Cupriavidus metallidurans CH34: one gene and its partner. The protein of the gene in region 2 interacts with the protein of the main gene of each other region in a pairwise test. Links are inferred from orthologs where the notes say so. Each region holds a gene or a part of one and is shown on either strand. Other genes may lie near its edges. The genes, in order: RMET_RS06515 and ileS.

The links.
Region 1: the proteins of ileS (region 2) and RMET_RS06515 interact in binary tests that used the Escherichia coli proteins (3 or more experiments, as listed by UniProt). The link is inferred for Cupriavidus metallidurans CH34 from one-to-one orthologs.

What each region holds. Positions count from the first base shown.
Region 1 is NC_007973.1:1,402,567-1,411,567, forward strand. The notes cover bases 6,058-9,001. They hold RMET_RS06515 (HyaD/HybD family hydrogenase maturation endopeptidase), read right to left. Parts: upstream 7,891-9,001; coding sequence 7,225-7,890; downstream 6,058-7,224. Other genes in these bases: RMET_RS06500 (hydrogenase expression/formation protein), read right to left, coding at 6,058-6,424; RMET_RS06505 (thioredoxin domain-containing protein), read right to left, coding at 6,456-6,905; RMET_RS06510 (HypC/HybG/HupF family hydrogenase formation chaperone), read right to left, coding at 6,921-7,223; RMET_RS32080 (HigA family addiction module antitoxin), read right to left, coding at 7,912-8,259; cybH (Ni/Fe-hydrogenase, b-type cytochrome subunit), read right to left, coding at 8,379-9,001. Also shown: hydrogenase formation protein HypD, read right to left, coding at 1-883; RMET_RS06465 (HypC/HybG/HupF family hydrogenase formation chaperone), read right to left, coding at 892-1,119; RMET_RS06470 (Kae1-like domain-containing protein), read right to left, coding at 1,110-2,249; hydrogenase nickel incorporation protein HypB, read right to left, coding at 2,263-3,300; RMET_RS06480 (hydrogenase maturation nickel metallochaperone HypA/HybF), read right to left, coding at 3,324-3,671; RMET_RS06485 (hydrogenase formation protein), read right to left, coding at 3,664-4,875; [NiFe]-hydrogenase assembly chaperone HybE, read right to left, coding at 4,847-5,323; RMET_RS06495 (rubredoxin), read right to left, coding at 5,325-5,555; more of RMET_RS06500, read right to left, coding at 5,561-6,057.
Region 2 is NC_007973.1:3,132,502-3,141,943, forward strand. The notes cover bases 5,802-9,186. They hold ileS (isoleucine--tRNA ligase), read left to right. Parts: upstream 5,802-6,106; coding sequence 6,107-8,986; downstream 8,987-9,186. Other genes in these bases: RMET_RS14455 (bifunctional riboflavin kinase/FAD synthetase), read left to right, coding at 5,802-5,987; lspA (signal peptidase II), read left to right, coding at 8,986-9,186. Outside these bases: RMET_RS14445 (ATP-binding response regulator), read right to left, coding at 1-1,795; ltrA (group II intron reverse transcriptase/maturase), read left to right, coding at 3,180-4,880; more of RMET_RS14455, read left to right, coding at 5,004-5,801; more of lspA, read left to right, coding at 9,187-9,442. UniProt on the Escherichia coli protein: Catalyzes the attachment of isoleucine to tRNA(Ile). As IleRS can inadvertently accommodate and process structurally similar amino acids such as valine, to avoid such errors it has two additional distinct tRNA(Ile)-dependent editing activities.

The DNA of each region.
Region 1 (9,001 bases), 1.7 Mb from region 2 along the record:
GCGCGCTGTAGGGCACCTCGCCCAGGCCACGCCACTCGAAGCTGGGCCGCAACTCGAACACCTCGGACACCAGGGCCTGGGCGCGCAGGTTGCCCTCGGGCGTGACGGCGCGGGTGAACTCGTTCTCGACATGGGCGGCGCCGCGGTTGACCTGGCGCACCAGCATCAGGATGGCCTGCATCACGTCCAGCGGCTCGAAGCCCGCAATCACCACCGGCTTGCGGTACTCCTCGGCGAAGTGTTCGTAGGGCTGGCTGCCGATCACGATGCTCACGTGGGCGGGGCCGACGAAGCCGTCGATGGGCACCGTGCCGAACTGGCGCACCTCGGGCGATTCGAGGATGTGGGTGATGGCCGAGGGCGTGAGCACGTGGCAGCACAGCACGCTGAAGTTGCTCAGGCCCTCGCGCTGCGCATCGCGGATGGCCAGTGCCGTGGGTGGCGTGGTGGTCTCGAAGCCGATGGCGAAGAACACGACCTCGCGCTGCGGGTTCGCACGCGCGATGGCCAGCGCGTCGGCGGCCGAATAGACCATGCGGATGTCGCCGCCGCGCGCCTTGGCCTTCATCAATGAAAGGCTGTCGCTGGCCGGCACGCGCATGGTGTCGCCGTAGGTGCAGACGATGGCGTCGCGCTCCAGCGCCAGGCGGATCGCCAGATCGATGCGGCCGATGGGCAGCACGCAGACCGGGCAGCCCGGGCCGTGGACCATGCGCACGTTGGACGGCAGCAGCTCGAGCACGCCGTAGCGGCTGATGGCGTGGGTGTGGCCGCCGCAGAACTCCATGAAGCTGTAGGCGCGGTCGCTGCGTGCCTCGGCATGGATGCGTTCGCCGATCTGTTTGGCCAGTTCGCCATCGCGGAACTCGTCGATGAATTTCATGGCTGCACCTACGCGCCGGTCATGGCCTGCATCTCGGCAAACAGCGCGAGGGTCTTCTCGGCCTCCTCGGGGTCGATCATGCCGATGGCGTGGCCCACGTGCACGATGACGTAATCGCCGACTTCGGCCTCGGGCACCAGGGCAATGGACACGGGCTTGCGGATGCCGCCGAGGTCGACCACCGCCTGGTCGTGGTCGCGCTTCTCGACGAGGCGCGCGGGAATGGCTAGGCACATGGAACGGTCTCCTCAACGTGGGGTTCTTGTCTTGGGGTCTGGAGCTGCTGCGCCGCCACCCAGGCCTGACCGATGGCCAGCCCGGCGTCGCCGCAGCCCCTGTCTCCGGTCTGAAACACTTGCAGACCGGCGGCCTGCAGACGCTGCACCGTACGCTCGCGCAGGATGCGGTTGAAGAAGCAGCCACCGCCCAGCGCGGCGGTGCGGGCGCCGCGCCCGCGCGCGGCAGTGATCAGTGCCTCGGCCAGCGCGTCGGCCAAGGCCAGGTGGAAGCCCGCGGCGCCGGTGTCGGCATCGGGGGCGTCGAACAGTTGCGCCAGCACGGCGCGCAGGTCGATGCGGCCGTCGTCGTGGCGCACCGCACCGGCCAGCGGCGGCAGATCGGGCAGCGCCGAGATGGCGCGGGTCGCGGCCTGCTCCAGCGCGATGGCCGCCTGGGCTTCGTCCTGCTGGTGGTGACACAGGCCCAGCGCGCCCGCCGCGGCGTCGAACCAGCGGCCGGCGCTGCTGGTCAGCGGGCAGTTCAGGCGCTTGTCCAGCATCTGGCGCACGCCCGCCGCCACGGCCTCGCCCACCACCGGTGCGAAGCGCGGCACGATCTCGTCTGCCCGGTCCAGCGCGTGCAGCGCGCTCGCGGCCATGCGCCAGGGTTCGCGCGCCGCGCGGTCGCCGCCAGGCAGGGCCAGCGGCTGCAGGTGGCCCAGGCGCTGCCACTGCGCACCCTCCAGCCACAGCAGTTCGCCGCCCCAGGGCGTGCCGTCCGTGCCCAGGCCCACACCATCCAGCGCGAGCCCGACCACAGGACCATCGATGGCGTGTTCGGCGATCACCGCCGCGAGGTGCGCGTGGTGGTGTTGCACGCCGATGGCCGGCACGCCCAGCGCATCGGCGGTGGCGATGGCCAGCTGGGTGCTGAAGAAGTCGGGGTGCAGGTCGTGTGCGATGGCCTGCACCGGCGCACCGGCGGCTTCCGCCTGCCGCGCCAGCGCCTGCACCGAGCGCTCCAGCGCGTCGCAGGCCGCCGGGTCGCTGAGGTCGCCATGCACCGGCGACCAGTGCGCGCGGCCGTCCAGCACGAGGCAGGCCGCGTTTTTCAGCCAGGCGCCGACGGCGAGCACGGTTGCGCTCATGGGGTCGTGTCTCTCAGATCGGGGTCTTGGCGGACAGGACTGCTTTCGCGCGGGCCAGCTCGGCTTCGAGCTGCTTCACGCGCTCACGCAGTGCTGCTTCCTCGGACACCGTTTCGTCGTGATGATGGTGATGGGTACTCATCGCGTGGTCCAGCCAGTGCAACCACGCGTCCATGCCCTCGCCGGTGGTGGCCGAGAGCTGAATCACCTCGATGGCCGGGTTCACGCGCCGCGCCAGGGCAATGCAGCGCGCCACGTCGAACTTCACGTGCGGCAGCAGGTCGGTCTTGTTCAGGATCATGAGCTGCGAGGCCGCGAACATGTCGGGGTACTTCAGCGGCTTGTCCTCGCCCTCGGTCACCGAGAGGATGGCCACCTTGGCGGCTTCGCCCAGGTCCCACATGGCGGGGCAGACCAGATTGCCCACGTTCTCGATGAACAGCAGACTGTGGGCATCGCCGTGGTGGTGATGATCGTGCTCATGACCATGACCATGACCATGGTGATGGCCGTGGCGGTCATGCACATGGTCGTGAGAATGCCCGTCTGCATGCTCATGCGTGTGCAGCTTCGCAAACGCCTCGGCCACCATGGGCGCGTCCAGGTGACAGCCTTTGCCTGTGTTGACCTGGATGGCGGGTGCGCCGGTCGCGCGGATGCGATCGGCGTCGAAGCTGGTCTGCTGGTCGCCCTCGATCACGGCCACGTGCAGGCCCGGTTGCCTTGCTTTGAGCGCCTCGATGGTCGCGCACAGCAGCGTGGTTTTGCCCGAGCCGGGGCTGGAGACGACGTTCAGCGCGGTCACGCCATGCAATTCGAAGTGGGCACGGTTCTGCTGTGCCACACGGTTGTTGGCGCCCAGGATGTCGGTCTCCAGTTTGATGGCGCGTTCCTGGCTCATGCCCGGCACCGACACGCGGGCCACACCGGCGCCGAAGTGAAGGTCGCCATTGGCCGGATTCACCGTGATCACGCCGGGCTCACCGCTGGCCTGTTGCACATGCCGCGCATGAGTCGGGCTGTTGTCACTGCATCCGCATACGACACACATGCTGGGTCTCCTTCAAACGGGTTTCAATCATCACTGACTTTCATGTCAATGATGCGCAATTCCATGCCGCCCGTGGGCTGCAGTTGGTAGCCACCGCAGGCAGGACAGGCGTCGCCGCGTTGCGCGATGGCTACCGTCTGGCTGCATGACAGGCACCATGCCTGACCAGGCGGCTCCTCGATTTCGATGCGTGCACCAGCCATCAGGGTACCGGGTGCGATGCTCTCCAGCGCAAAGCGCAGGGCTCGAACATCCACACCGGCCAGCTGGCCGGCTTCCAGCCGCAGTTCGAGCAGGCGTGCAAAGCCTTCCCGCCGTGCGGTATCTTCCACCAGCTGCAGCACACCGCCAGCCAGACTCGCTTCATGCATGGTTGACCTCCAGAGGCGCATCGTGCACCAAAGGCGCCGCGATCTCGAAAGGAACGCAGGGATCCAGCGCTGCCATCAGCAGGCGCACCCGGGCCGCAAGCCCGGGCATGTCTGGCGGCAGGGCGGCCAGCGCCTGTGCGGCCACGCCTTCGGGGTGGAAGTTCCATTCGGTAGGCGCCAGCACCTGGGCGGAGCGCAGCCGGTATGGCTGGCCAGGCAGTTTTTCGTCCAGCGCCACCTGGTGGATCAGAAGACCACGCGCCATTTCCACCCAGGCCAGGCCCTGCCGAGGCCCGGTGGCCAGCGCACCCCAGGCCAGCCTGCCGGCCCCGGTTTCACCCGGTGCATCGGGCAGGCACAGGCGCACCAATTCGGCCAGCCGGCTGCCCAGCAGGGCCCAGGCCGTCCAGGGCTGGGCGGGCTCAGCGTCGTGCAGACGATTCCAGGCGCCGGTGCAGGCCGTACACCCCTGCCAGCGCGGCTGCAGAGCGAAGTGATCGGATGCAGCCAGCGCCTCGGCCAGTGCCCGCAGGCCGGCCTCGCCCTCATGCGGACGCAGGGCCTGGGTGTGCGCCTGTGGCAAGGCCGTATCGCCCTGGCGAGTGGCTTGCAGCAGGGCCGGCAGCCAGCCGTTGTGGCGCCGGCTCCAGTCGTCGAGCCAGTCGGCGCCGCAGGCCTGCCAGGCCCGCAGCCAGGTGGCCGGGTTCATCTTCAGCCACTCGTCCTGCAACCACTGGCGTAACCGGGGCCAGGGCGCAACCTCCTGTGGCGCTGCGATAAGCGGACAGCGGCGCAGGCTCTCGGCTGCCTGAGCCGCCGCTGCCTGCGCAGCCGCTGGATCGGCCAGCAGGCGCGGCCAGTCCAGCGCGATTCGACGCAGGTGTTCCAGCGCAGTTTCGCGTTGCAGGATGGCGGGCACGGCGTCGGTCACGGGCAGCAGGCCGGGCGCAGCCGCGCTGATGGCCAGCTGGCTGGCGGTACGGTGCGCATGGCCGCACAGGCTGAAAAGCCCCGCCAGCAGGGCCGGCCAGGTTTCGACCGAACGACCGGGCGCGAGCTGCGCGGCCCAGGCCCGGCGCGTGCTGTGCAGGCTGTGGGGTACCGAAGCACCCGGGCGCAGCTGCAGGTGTCCGGCCAGATCGGTCACGACACGCCCTCCAGGACTGACGCGGCGCTCATGAGCGCACCCCCGCGCCGCGCGCAAGGAAAAAGGCCCGGCGCGCGGGTATGGTTTCGGCCACCGGTTTGGCGGCCGGCGGGGGCGGACGCAGCTGATCGAGCACCGCCAGTGCGGTGTCGCGCGCCTGATCCTGGCTACGGAAGTCTGCCATCGGCGAGAAGAGGGCGCATGCTTCATGGAAGCCGATGTCCGGGTCGTGGGCGCCGATGAAGTCGAAGCGTTCCTTGCCGAATGCCATCACGCGCTTGCGCCCGACCCTGCCTCCGTGGTCCTGCACCGCCAGCGGGAGCCGCACCAGGCTCATGAACCAGGGCGTGATGAGAACCCCCTCCGACACCGTCTCGTCAGCATCGGCGGGCCGGAAGCCCACCGCCTCCACGCTCAGCGCCGGGTTGAGGATGGGAATGCCCTGCATGCGTTTGGTTTCCACCTGACGGTAGAAACTGACCAAAGCCGCGACGCGCTGTTCCATCTCAGTCATTGAGCAGGAGAAACTGTTCGGCATCGCAGTCGCAGTTGGGGCAGCGCCAGTGCGGCGGCAGCTCAGCAAACGGCGTGCCGGGCGGGATCTGCCACTGAGGGTCGCCCACCGCGGGGTCGTAGACCCACCAGCAGATCTTGCACTCCAGGCGTGAACCGGGCTTGAGCACGTCCCGGTTGCCCAGGTACGAACCTTCGAAGCCCTCGAATCGGTCACCGTTCATGGCGTTCAGGCTTGCTCAAGATAGCCCAGCACGTCGGCCAGGCGTTCGTGCGAATCGCGCAGGTCTTCCGGTGCCGCCATGGCCACCTCGGGCATGTCGACCACCTCGACGGTGTTGAGGATCACGCTGTCCATGGAGTTGTAATAGACGACGCGCCAGCAGTGCGGGTGCCGGGTGTTGGTGATGCGGCAGTTGCCATAGCCGCGCGAGAGCAGCAGCACGCGGCCGGTGCCCAGCTGGTGGTCGAGGTAGGCGATGTCTTCCGGTGTCACCGGCAGCAGCGTGAGATTGACCACGTGCGGCGGTTGGCCTGGCTGCCAGCGCGCGATCTGGTCGCGGATCTCTTCGACCAGCAGCGGCGCGTTCTGTACATTGGCAGGCAAGAGACCCCGCCAGGGACGGTAGAGGCTCTCAGCGTCTTCGTCGGCCGTGATGCGCAGCTGCATGGGCACGGGGCCGACCTCGATCACATCGTCCACCAGCACGCTGCCGTTGAAACTCATGATGCGCCAGACACCGGCGAACACCGACTCCTGGATGCGCACTTCCAGCGACGAGGACTCCTCGCGCACGATGGCGCTGGCCTCGCCCTCGCCCATCACCTGGTTGACCAGCTGCCGGTCTTCCGGCGACAGCGACAGCAGACCCACCTGCCCGCCGGGCGCCCCCTCGGCGGCCTGGTCCAGCAGCGCCAGCACCTGGGCCAGGGCCTCGCGCGCAGCCGTGCGACCGGCGATTTCCTCCGGCTCAGGCAGCATGGGCGCGCGGTAGGTGTCCATGTCCTTGGGCATGGGCAGGTAGTCGAGGTGCTCGTCCTCGGTCTGGGTGCCGGGGCCGAGGGCGACGACGGGAATGGGGAAGGCTTTCATGCGGTCTCCTGTGGGGGTTCGGTCGGCGGGCTCAGTGGCAGCTGCTGCCGCCGGTCTGGCTGACGACAGGAATGCCGATGGTGGGCGGGCGCGAGGGCGGCATGGCCAGCGCGGCGGCGACGCCGGACAGGTACACGTCCCAGTCCTGCATGCCGGCGATGGCGGTCACGTACTGGCCGTCGCGAAAGAACAGCAGCGTGGGCCAGCGCTGAGAGCCGTAGCGCTTGGCCACCGCATCCTCGCTGTCGCGCGGCACCACGGCGATGCGGAAGCGGTTCGGGAACGACTTCATGAGTTCGGGCAGCACCGCCGCCACGTCCACGCCTTCGGGAAAGCGCACCGGGTCGCCGGCCAGCAGCACAACGCGGTCGCCGCCGCCGGCGCTCCAGTCGGCGACGCTGGTCTCGTCGACCCAGGTGGCACCGAACTCGCGCGCGAGGCGCTGGACCAGGGGGGCGTGGGCTTCTGTGGTTTCAATCATGGTGTCTCCTTGTGTTCAGGCGCCGGTCAGGGCGCGCATTTGTTCCGGGCTCATCTGCGACGGCAGGGCAAAGCCCGCGTCATCCTGCGCCTCCAGACCCTGCATGGCACCGAGCACCAGGTCCAGCGCCGCGTTCACCTCGGTCGCGCGGTCGGTATCGATGCGCTCGCGCGCGTCGTCGAGGAAGACCAGCAGCCAATCGCCGCTGGAGACCTCGCCGACCAGGGCGGTGTTGATGCGGCGGCGCTCGCCGCGGCCTTCGCACAAGGCGAAGCGGCCATCGGCCTCGACCACCTGCATGGGGATGCCGATGCACATGTCAGAGGTCCTTCACCAGGAGCCGGTCGTCGCCGATGCGGCAGGCTTCTTCCGCGGCGGGTCGCTGCGCTTCGTAGGCGGTCAGCGCCAGCTCGTCCAACGTCACGGCCTCGCGCGGGGCCAACGGGGTCCGGCGTTCGACGGGGCGTGCGCCCCAGCGTTCGAGTTCGGCCACGCCCAGCGCCAGTGCGTCCTCCATCGCGGCCTTGACGACCGGGCGCAGGCTGCCGCCGTAGTCTTCCAGCTCCTGCGGCTGGCAGCCGATCAGCAGCACCTGCTGCGGGTACTTGCCGGTCAGCGTGGCCAGCGACAGCACTTCCTGGAAACCGGTCTGGTGCAGGCTCATCTTCTTGGCGCCCATGAAGCGCGGCACGTCGTCGTCTCGCACCAGCTTCAAGGTGCCGGGCGCCAGGCCGTAGTCGATGGCGTCGAAGATGAGCAGGCGGTCGGCCTCCTGCACGTGCTGGATCAGGTACAGGCCCTGGGTGCCGCCGTCGATCAGCTGCACGTGGTCGGCGAACTCCCAGCGGCGCTGCAGGGCTTCGATGCAGCGCACGCCAAAGCCTTCGTCGGCCCAGAGCAGGTTGCCGATGCCCAGCACGACGATGCGGGCCGGCAGAGTGTCACCACCGGGGTGACAGGTGGATTCGGTCGGAGTGGTGCGCATGGCAGGCAAGCCTGTGTGAAATCAGCGGGGGAAAGGGGACGTGGCCGAACCCGAGGACAGGCGCTTCCAGGCGTGGAAGCTGTCCCAGGCGGCCTGCTGCGCGAGCCAGAAGCCGGCGTCGATGCCGAACTGACGCGCACAACGGATGGCGGTGTCGGGCGACATTGCGCGCTGGCCATGCACCAGCTCGTGCAGGCGGCGGCGCGAGAGGCCCAGCAGCCGGGCCGCCTCGCTCTGGTTCAACGCCAGCGGCAACAAGCAGGTGCGCGCCAGCAGCCGCCCAGGGTGCGTGGGCACGCGCAGCGGCACACCCACCGGCGGAAGAACCGGTGCGGCAGGGTGCGATGAACGTGGACCAATGCGCGTCATGATGAAGAAACAGAACGAGAGAGATGCCTTGATCAAGAGGTGCCGAGGAACCGGCTTCGCCGGGCCTCCAGCACCGCCCCCAGAGGGGGGGGTGACGCCGAAGGCGGCGCGGGGGGGAGTTACTCTTTAAACGTGCGGTGACCGGAAATCATCGTGCTCACGATGCTCTGGCGGCCCATGATGTCTTCCCGGATCGCCGCGTAGATGTGCAGCATCACGAACACCACGATGCCCCACATGCCCAGGCGGTGCCAGGTGTGCACGTCCTGGCTCTGGCCCATGAGCGGGATCACCCAGCCGAACAGGTGGTCTTGCCAGGAGCCGGCCTGCGCGCCTTCGCTGTAGAGCGCAAAGCCGGTCACGACCATGAACACCGACAGCATCAGGTACACGAAGAACATGGCGAAGCGCGCCAGCGGGTTGTGGCCCACGTACTGGTTCGGCTTGGGAATCATGAACAGGTACCAGCGCAGCATGTTGAAGGCCTGGACCCAGTAGGCCTTTTGAAACACCGGCACCCAGAACAGCTCCTTGGCGTGGTGGTTGCCCACCAGCGCCCAGTAGGCCCGCCCCAGAAGGCCCACGGCCATGATGTAGCCCGCCGCGAAGTGCGCAAAACGGATGTAGCCCATGAGGTAGTTCGCGCTGGCTTCGCCCGGCATGGTCGGCAGCGGCACGCCGATGAAGTAGCCGGTGATGCACAGGACCGTGATGGCGAGCGCGTTGATCCAGTGCCAGAGGC
Region 2 (9,442 bases):
CCGGGTCCACCGGTTTCGGCAGGACGAAGTAGCCTGCCTCCTCGGCCGCCTGCAGCGCCGCGGACTTCAGATCGCCCGTCAGCAGCGCGCTGCGTGCCTGAGGCTGCGAGGTCTGCCAGCGCTCCAGCAAATCGAGCCCGTTCTCGTTGCCGGGCAAGCGCAGGTCACAGAAGATAATGTCCGGCTTGAGACCCTTCGCGAAGAGACGGTCGGCCTCTCCCCCGTGCGCGGCACATGCCACGCGAATGCCCCAGGCCTCCATCAAGGCGATCCACGCCTTGCGAATCTGGCTATCGTCATCGACCACCAGCACAGTGCCACGTAAACGATCGTGTCGCGCTTCTTCCGCCTGCGCATTCGCCCGCATCGCCCGAACACTGGCTACGGTCTCCTCGGGCACCGGCGCCAGCGCGAACCAGAATACCGATCCCTTGCCCGGCACCGAGCGCACGCCGTAAGTCCCGCGCATCAGACGCACGCATTCCCGGAAGATCGCGAGCCCCAGACCAAGACCCTGCGACGGATCGCGCTGCGGATTGTGAACCTGGTAGTACGGCGAGAAAATTTCCGGCAGGTGCTCGGGCGTGATGCCCGCACCGGTGTCCCAGACCTCCAGCCGCACGTGCTTGCGGCGCTGTCGTGCGGTTACCAGAATGCCGCCGCGCTTCGTATAGCGCAGCGCGTTCTGCACGAGGTTGAACAGCGCCCGCCGCAGCAGCACCGGCTCGGCCATGGCGAACAGTTCGTCAGGCACGCGTGGCGTCAGCGTCAGACCGCTTTCGCGCGCATCGGCGGCGAACTGGCTCATCACGTCATGGATCAGCGAATTAAGTTCGCATGGCTCCAGCGTTGGTAACACCTTGCGCCCTTCAAGCTTGGACAGGTCAAGCAGGGACCGGAACAGCAGGTCGATGGTCTGCGTCCCGGCGGCCACCTGCTCGACGAGCGGGTGGAGCGAACTCGATTGGTTGCGCGCACGCAACGCTTCGACCAGCATCACCAGGGCATGAACAGGCTGGCGCAGGTCGTGACTCGCGGCCGCCAGGAAGCGGGATTTCTCCTCACTGGCATGAAGTGCCCGTTCCTTCTCTTCCTGAAACTGCTTGGCGAGCCGGCGGCTTTCGGATTCGAGCTGGATGGCCCGCACCAGCGTGTGCTGCAGATTCAGCGAGTGCCGTGCCAGCATCAGCGCGTAGATAGCCAGCAGCAATTGCACATAGGTGCCGTGGCCCGGAAAGGCAAAGTCAGCCAGCAGCACATTCGGCACAAGGATCGGCACGCCGGCAAAGACCAGGTTCGATGGGATGGGCGACTGCGACGTGGCGCCGCCCGCGAGCACACCCAACGTCAGCAGATACAGCACGCTCGAGAACACCACGGACGACGAATACAGATGCAGCAGCGCCGAACTGCCCCAGGTCAGTCCCGTCAGGAACGCAATGGCGCGCATATTGTTCCACCACTTGCGCGTGTGCGCCGAGCGGCTCAACCTACCCATATCGCGCTGGAACCCGAGGTAGAACCACATCCCGCCGATGGTCAGCAGCAGCATGATGGCGCACCAGATCACCAGCGCCACGTGGTTGGCTTCGTTCCAGAACGTGTACGCGGTCAGTCCCGGCAGCAGGGCCGAGGATGCAATGCCCGTGGGGGAGACACGATGAACGGTGACGAGCAGCTTGGCTCGCGTTTCGGTGTCCAGTTGCGGCCCGGGCGGGGGCAGGATCTTGTTGAGCAGCGCGTTCAAGTGTGGCGTGGCACGTAAGGCGACGTTCTTCGTCGCTGCAACTGGCATCAGACAAGTCTGCCGACGTTGCAGAAATCGCGCAATTTTGTTGCAAGTGGGGCATATCATGCCGATTTTTGCGGCGCCGCGCCATTGCGAGGCGCCCCAATAACCCACAAATTTGTCAAAAGCACCACGTTTGTGGGGGGCGTGTGTCGAAAGCGCGCGCCAGACCAGCGTCAAATTGGTCGGCCGGCAGGCTTTTCGGGCGGCAAACCGGTGGTTCGCCTTATAATGCCCCCTTTCGTGCGACACGCACCCTCGTGTCCGGTAGCTCTACGTTAAGAGCATCGACCTTTGTTGAGACAAGGGGAAGGCTTCGGCCAGAACCGTCCAATCTCAACCATTTCTTGCTTTGACAAACCCGGCCGCAAGGCCGGAGCGAGTCCATGTGTTGCGAGGAGGCCAAAGTATCGGCCGACTCAAAGCTTGCTTTCTGCTGGATGGATTTCCAGCCATTGCCCAAAGGCGGGGACGCTTGCCTTTGGGCAGGTGTCTTTGCAGTACGCACTCTCTACGGAGGTGTGGGCGAATATGCGGCGGTAATTTGCTGCGTCTTCGCTACATAGCATTCAAACCGGCCCAGTAGGGTCGGCGCTACGTCTTTGGGATGGAGGCGGGCGCGTCAGCGTCTGTCTTCATCGAGCGCCTGCCAGTATGGAGGCACTGAAGTAATGAAGTGAGGTTTCCGGAGCGTTTAGCTCTGCGCGTTATGGTTCGGTCGAATACACCCGCGAGGGTGCCTCGATAGAGAACCTGCTATGCGACTAGCAGTAGCCTAGGGAGACATGCGTCACGGGTAACTGTGGGGTGTGAAGCTCTCCTGACAACGAAGCCCCCGCAAGGGTGCGTAACTGCCGAGAGGTAGAGACGCAGAGACTCCTAGCAGCAATGGGGTCGAGGAGCCAGGCTGGCTGGTATGGGCAACATATGTGAACTGCTGATAAACACCGTAAGCATTGCAGTGCCAAAGCTGCTGATAGGCACTAACCAAAAGGTATGTGGTCGGTTGTTCCGCTGAAAGTTCGGAACACGTCGCCATTCGGACCACCGGTGAAGAGGCAGGCCCTAACCCAGTCGTGTAATGCGCAGGGAACGTGGTAAGCCCGTATGGCTGCCGGAGCGCGGTATGGCTCCGGCAAGCGAACCGCAAGGAACGCTGTTGGCTGTGCGGGTATGGGAGGTTGGAAAAAGCGAATGCCGGGCTGTAATGGTCCGGATAGGGGTTGAGACATTACCTCACGCGAAAGCGGGCAGACTTCCAACTGGTCTTTCGTCGCAAGACGGCTGACTGAACTCGCTTGTTTAATTTTCTTCCCTTGGGGGGTGATATGCCCCTCAAGGGGCATGTTGTCTCCGTTGTCTTGGGAAGTCCTCAAGATTGGAGAGCAGCATGGAAGCATTGATCCGTGAGGATGAATCTGCGCCCTCCGGCATCCCGCAGCGATGGGGCGACATCAATTGGCGCCGCGTCGAACGGAATGTTCGGGCAATGCAGATTCGAATTGCGAAGGCAACACAGGAAGGGGATTGGCGCAGGGTGAAAACCTTGCAACGGTCCCTGACCCGCTCGTTTTCTGCCAAGGCATCGGCGGTAAGGCGAGTGGCGATGAACCAAGGAGCGCGGACGGCTGGTGTCGACCGCGTTGCGTGGGACTCGCCTGAAGCTCGATGGGAATCCATTGGGAGGTTGAAGCGCCGGGGGTATCGTCCGCTGCCGTTAAGGCGGGTGTACATCCCCAAGGCGAATGGGAAGGAACGCCCCTTGGGCATTCCAACTCTGCACGACCGAGCCATGCAGGCGCTATACCTGCTGGCGCTGGAGCCGGTGTCCGAGGGGACGAGCGATCCGAACTCTTACGGGTTTCGGATTAATCGTTCGACTGCGGATGCCATGTCCCAGCTGTTTGTCTCCTTGTCCAAAAAGGCTTCGGCCCAATGGGTGCTGGAGGCAGACATTAAAGGATGCTTCGACCATATCAGCCACGACTGGCTGGAGCGCAATGTCCCCATGGACAAAGCGATCCTTCGGAAGTGGTTGAAGGCTGGCGTGGTATTTCAAAGCCAGTTTCAGGCGACCGATGCTGGAACACCACAGGGGGGCATCATTTCCCCAACCTTGGCCAACGTGGCACTGAATGGACTGGAACGTGACCTGATGAAGTTCTTACGAACGAAACTCGGGACTGTCCAGGCCAACAGGCTAAAGGTGAATGTCGTGCGGTACGCGGACGACTTCGTGATCACCGGCAATACGCCGGAAGTTTTGGAGCACGAAGTGAAGCCGTGGGTAGAACAGTTCCTAGCAGTACGGGGACTCACTCTTTCCCCGGAGAAAACGCGAATCGTGAACATCGCCGATGGCTTTGACTTCCTTGGGTGGAATTTCCGGAAGTATTCGGGAACGCTGCTCATCAAGCCGAGCAAGAAGAACGCACTAGCGTTCTATCGCAGGGTCAAGGAGGTTATCAGGACACACCATGGGAAAAAGCCGGAGGATCTGATCCGAACGCTGAACCCGATGCTGAGGGGTTGGGCACAGTATCACGGCCCAGTGGTTGCAAAGGCGGCGTTCACCCGAATGGAGCACCTGATCTTCAGGTGTCTATGGAGGTGGGCAAAACGGCGACACCGAGGGAAGAATACCGAGTGGGTGCGGAAGAAGTACTTTGCCTCAATCGGAATGCGGAACTGGGTGTTTGGAACCAACGTTTTGGGTAAGGCTGGCGAACGCTACTGGATGGAGTTGTATTCGATACCGAGTACGCCTATTCGGAGGCACAAGAAGGTTCGAGGGGACTACAACCCCTTCGACCCAGCGCAGGAAATGTATGGCGAAACGCTGCGGCAGGAACGCATGGCAGAAAGCATGTCGTACCGAAAGCAGTGGGCAAAGCTGTTCATGTCCCAGCGGGGCTTATGCGCGGTATGCCAAGGCAAGATAACCAAAGAGACAAGATGGCATGACCATCACATCGAACCACGGGTTTCCGGTGGCTCGGACGCTCTAGGGAATCGAGTTCTGGTGCACCCCGACTGTCATGTCCAAGTTCACTCCTATGGTCAAGTTGCAGTGAAGCCGGTGTTTGATTAACTCATTCATTTTGTAGAGGCTTGAGCCGTATGCGGGGAAACTCGCACGTACGGTTCTTAGGGGGGAGCATTGCCAGTGATGGTATGCTCCTACCCTCCCCAAAAACGCTCGTCCGCCGTCCTCGTGAAAGTCTTCCGCGGTCTGCCCAATGCCGAAAGCCGGGCGCCTTGCGCGCTTACCATCGGCAATTTCGACGGTGTGCATCGCGGCCACCAGTCGTTGCTCGCGCGCGCCCGCGCGGCCGCCGATGCACGCGGCCTGCCGCTGTGCGTGATGACATTCGAGCCGCATCCGCGCGAATTCTTCGCCCCCGAGCACGCTCCCACCCGTATCGCCCTGCTGCGCGACAAGCTCGACGCGCTGCGCCGCAACGGCGTGGATCGCGTGGTGGTGGAGCATTTCAACGCGCATTTCGCCGCCCAGTCGCCTCAGGCTTTCGTCGAGAACGTGCTCTGGCACGGCCTCCACGCCCGATGGGTGCTGGTTGGCGACGACTTCCGCTTCGGCGCCAAGCGCGCCGGCGACTTCTCCTATCTGCAGGAGGCCGGCCGGCAGTTCGGTTTCGACGTCGAGCAGATGGGATCGGTCTCCGAAGGCGGCATCCGCATCTCCAGCTCAGCCGTGCGCCAGGCACTGGCCGGTGGCGACCTGGAACATGCGCGCCGGCTGCTCGGCCACGGCTACGCGATCAGCGGCCACGTAATCCATGGACGCAAGCTCGGCCGTGACCTTGGGTTTCCGACGCTGAACCTGCGGATCTCGCACAAGCGCCCGGCCGTGAACGGCATCTTCGTGGTGCAGGTGCATGGCATTGCCGACCACCCGGTGCCGGGCGTGGCCAGCATCGGCGTGCGGCCGACCGTCGAGGACGCCGGCCGCGTGCTGCTGGAAGTGCACCTCTTCGACTTCAACGAAAACCTGTACGGCAAGCTGATACGGGTGGAATTCATGAAGAAGCTGCGTGACGAGAAGCGCTACGACTCGCTCGAAGCGCTGACCGCGGCCATCGCCAAGGATGCCGCCGACGCACGCGCATTCTTTGGCCAGACCGCGCCGGATGCCGGCCGGCGCGACTTCGCCACCTCCGCCACCGACCGAATTAGCTAGCGGCCGGCAGCGCGCTCGATCCACGAGCCGCGGCCGGGACCCGCCCTGCCTCACCCCGAATGACACGCGCGGTGGTCATGCACGCGCCGCGCCCTACCGAATTGCCTTGAGAATCAACCATGTCCGACGACAAACGCGCCAAGCCTGAAAAAAGCAAGTATCCGGTCAATCTGCTGGATACCCCGTTCCCGATGCGCGGCGATCTGCCCAAGCGCGAGCCGCAATGGGTCAAGCAATGGCAGGACAAGCAGCTCTACAAGAAGATCCGCGCCGCCCGCCATGGCGCCAAGAAATTCGTGCTGCATGACGGCCCGCCGTACGCCAATGGCGATATCCACATCGGCCACGCAGTCAACAAGGTCCTGAAGGACATGATCATCAAGGCGCGTGGCCTGACCGGGTTGGACGCCGTCTACGTGCCGGGCTGGGACTGCCACGGCATGCCGATCGAGATCCAGATCGAAAAGCAGTTCGGCAAGGGTCTCCCGGTGCAGGAAGTCCAGTCGAAGGCGCGCGCCTACGCCACCGAGCAGATCGCCCGCCAGCGCAAGGACTTCGAGCGTCTGGGCGTGCTCGGCGACTGGGAGAACCCGTACCTGACCATGAACTTCAGCAACGAGGCCGACGAGCTTCGCGCGCTGGGCAAGATCATGGAGCGCGGCTACGTGTTCCGCGGCCTGAAGCCGGTCAACTGGTGCTTTGACTGCGGCTCGGCGCTGGCCGAGGCGGAGGTCGAGTACAAGGACAAGGTCGACCTGTCGATCGACGTCGGCTTCCCGTTCGCCGAGACCGACAAGATCGCCCACGCATTCCATGTGCCGCTGGCCCAGCTAGAAGGCAAGCCGGGCTGGATCGTGATCTGGACCACCACCCCGTGGACCATCCCGTCGAACCAGGCGCTGAACATGCACCCGGAGGTGGAATACGCGCTGGTCGACACGCCGCGTGGCTTCCTGATCCTGGCCAAGGATCGCGTCGAAGAACAACTCAAGACCTACGCGCTGGAAGGCACGATCGTCGCCACGGCGCGCGGTGACGCGCTGACCGAAGTGCGCTTCCACCACCCGCTGGCGAAAATGGACGCCGGCTACGTCCGTACCTCGCCGGTCTACCTGGGCGACTACGTGACCACCGACACCGGTACCGGCATCGTCCACTCGGCGCCGGCCTACGGCGTGGAAGACTTCCAGTCGTGCAAGGCGCACGGCATGCCGGATTCGGACATCATCAGCCCCGTGATGGGCGATGGTGTCTACGCCAGCACGCTGCCGCTGTTCGGCGGCCTGTCGATCTGGGATGCCAATCCGAAGATCGTCGAGGTGCTGCGCGAGTCGGGCAACCTGTTCAACTCGCACAAGTACGAGCACAGCTACATGCACTGCTGGCGTCACAAGACGCCGATCATCTACCGCGCCACGTCGCAGTGGTTCGCGGGCATGGACGTGGACCCGGTGGACAACGGCCCGACGCTGCGCGAAACCGCGCTGGCTGGCATCGAGGCTACCGAGTTCTACCCGGCCTGGGGCAAGCAGCGCCTGCACAACATGATCGCCAACCGCCCGGACTGGACGCTCTCGCGCCAGCGCCAGTGGGGCGTGCCGATGGCCTTCTTCGTCCACAAGGAAACGGGCGCCCTGCATCCGCGCACGCCCGAGCTGCTCGAGGAAGTGGCGAAGCTTGTGGAGAAGCACGGCATCGAGGCCTGGCAGACGCTCGACCCGAAGGACCTGCTCGGCGACGAAGCCGCGCAGTACGAGAAGAACCGCGACACGCTCGACGTGTGGTTCGACTCGGGCACCACGCACTGGACGGTGATCCGCGGCTCGCACCGTGACGAGCTGTACGATCCGGCCGCCGACCTGCCGGATGGCCGCCTTGCCGACCTCTACCTGGAAGGCTCGGACCAGCATCGCGGCTGGTTCCACTCGTCGCTGCTGACCGCGTCGATGCTCTATGGCAAGCCGCCCTACAAGGCACTGCTGACGCACGGCTTCACGGTCGACGGCGAAGGCCGGAAGATGTCGAAGTCGGTCGGCAATACAGTGTCGCCGCAGGACATCTCGAACAAGATGGGCGCCGAGATCATCCGCCTGTGGGTGGCATCGACCGACTATTCGGGCGAGCTGTCGATCTCCGACGAAATCCTGAAGCGCGTGGTGGAAGGCTATCGCCGCATCCGCAACACGCTGCGCTTCCTGCTGGCCAACCTGACCGACTACGACCACGCCAAGCACGCGCTGCCGGCGTCGGAATGGCTGGAGATCGACCGCTACGCCGTGGCGCTGACCGATCGCCTGCAGAAGGAGGTGCTGTCGCACTACCAGGCCTACGAGTTCCACCCGGTCGTCGCCAAACTGCAGACGTTCTGCTCCGAGGACCTCGGCGGCTTCTACCTGGACGTATTGAAGGACCGCCTGTACACCACGGCCGCTGACTCGAAGGCTCGCCGTGGCGCGCAGAACGCGCTGTATCACATCACCCAGGCGATGCTGCACTGGATGGCGCCGTTCCTGACGTTCACGGCCGAGGAAGCGTGGCAGATCTTTGCCCACGGCACCGAGCACAAGGACACGATCTTCACGAGCACGTACTATGCGATCCCGTCGGTGGACGACGGCGACACGCTGCTGCAGAAGTGGCACGAGATCCGTACCGTGCGCGCCGAAGTCACGCGCCAGCTCGAAGCCGTGCGCGTGGAAGGCGACATCGGTTCGTCGCTGCAGGCGGAAGTCACGATCGCCGCGGGCGGTCCGGTGCTGGCCGCGCTGCAGAGCCTGGAAGACGACCTGCGCTTCGTGTTGCTGACGTCGGCCGCCAAGGTCACGCCGGCGCCAGAAGGCGGCGACCTGCTGGTGACGGTCACGCCGTCGCAGCACGCCAAGTGCGAGCGTTGCTGGCACTACCGCGCCGACGTGGGCCACAACCCCGAGCATCCGACGATCTGCGGCCGCTGCGACAGCAACCTGTTCGGCGCCGGTGAACACAGGAGCCACGCCTGATGGCATCGTCCACTCGTTCGACGCGTTCGACGCCGGCCCGCGGCAAGAGCAAGGGCGCCAGCGGCAACGTCACGCCGTGGCTGTGGATGGCCTTTGCCCTGCTGGTGGTGATGATCGACCAGTTCTTCAAGGTGGTGATCACGCGCTCGTTCCAGTACGGCGAGTCGCGCCCGATCACCAGCTTCTTCAATCTGGTGCTGGTCTATAACAAGGGTGCCGCGTTCAGCTTCCTGGCAGATGCGGGCGGCTGGCAGCGCTGGTTCTTCACGCTGCTGGGCGTGGTGGTCGGCGCGTTCATCATCTGGCTGCTCTATCGCCATACCGGACAGAAGCTGTTTTGCCTGGCGGTATCACTGATTCTCGGTGGCGCCGTGGGCAATGTGGTCGACCGGATCATCCACGGCCACGTGATCGACTTCCTGGACTTCCATCTGCGTAACACGCATTTCCCGGCAT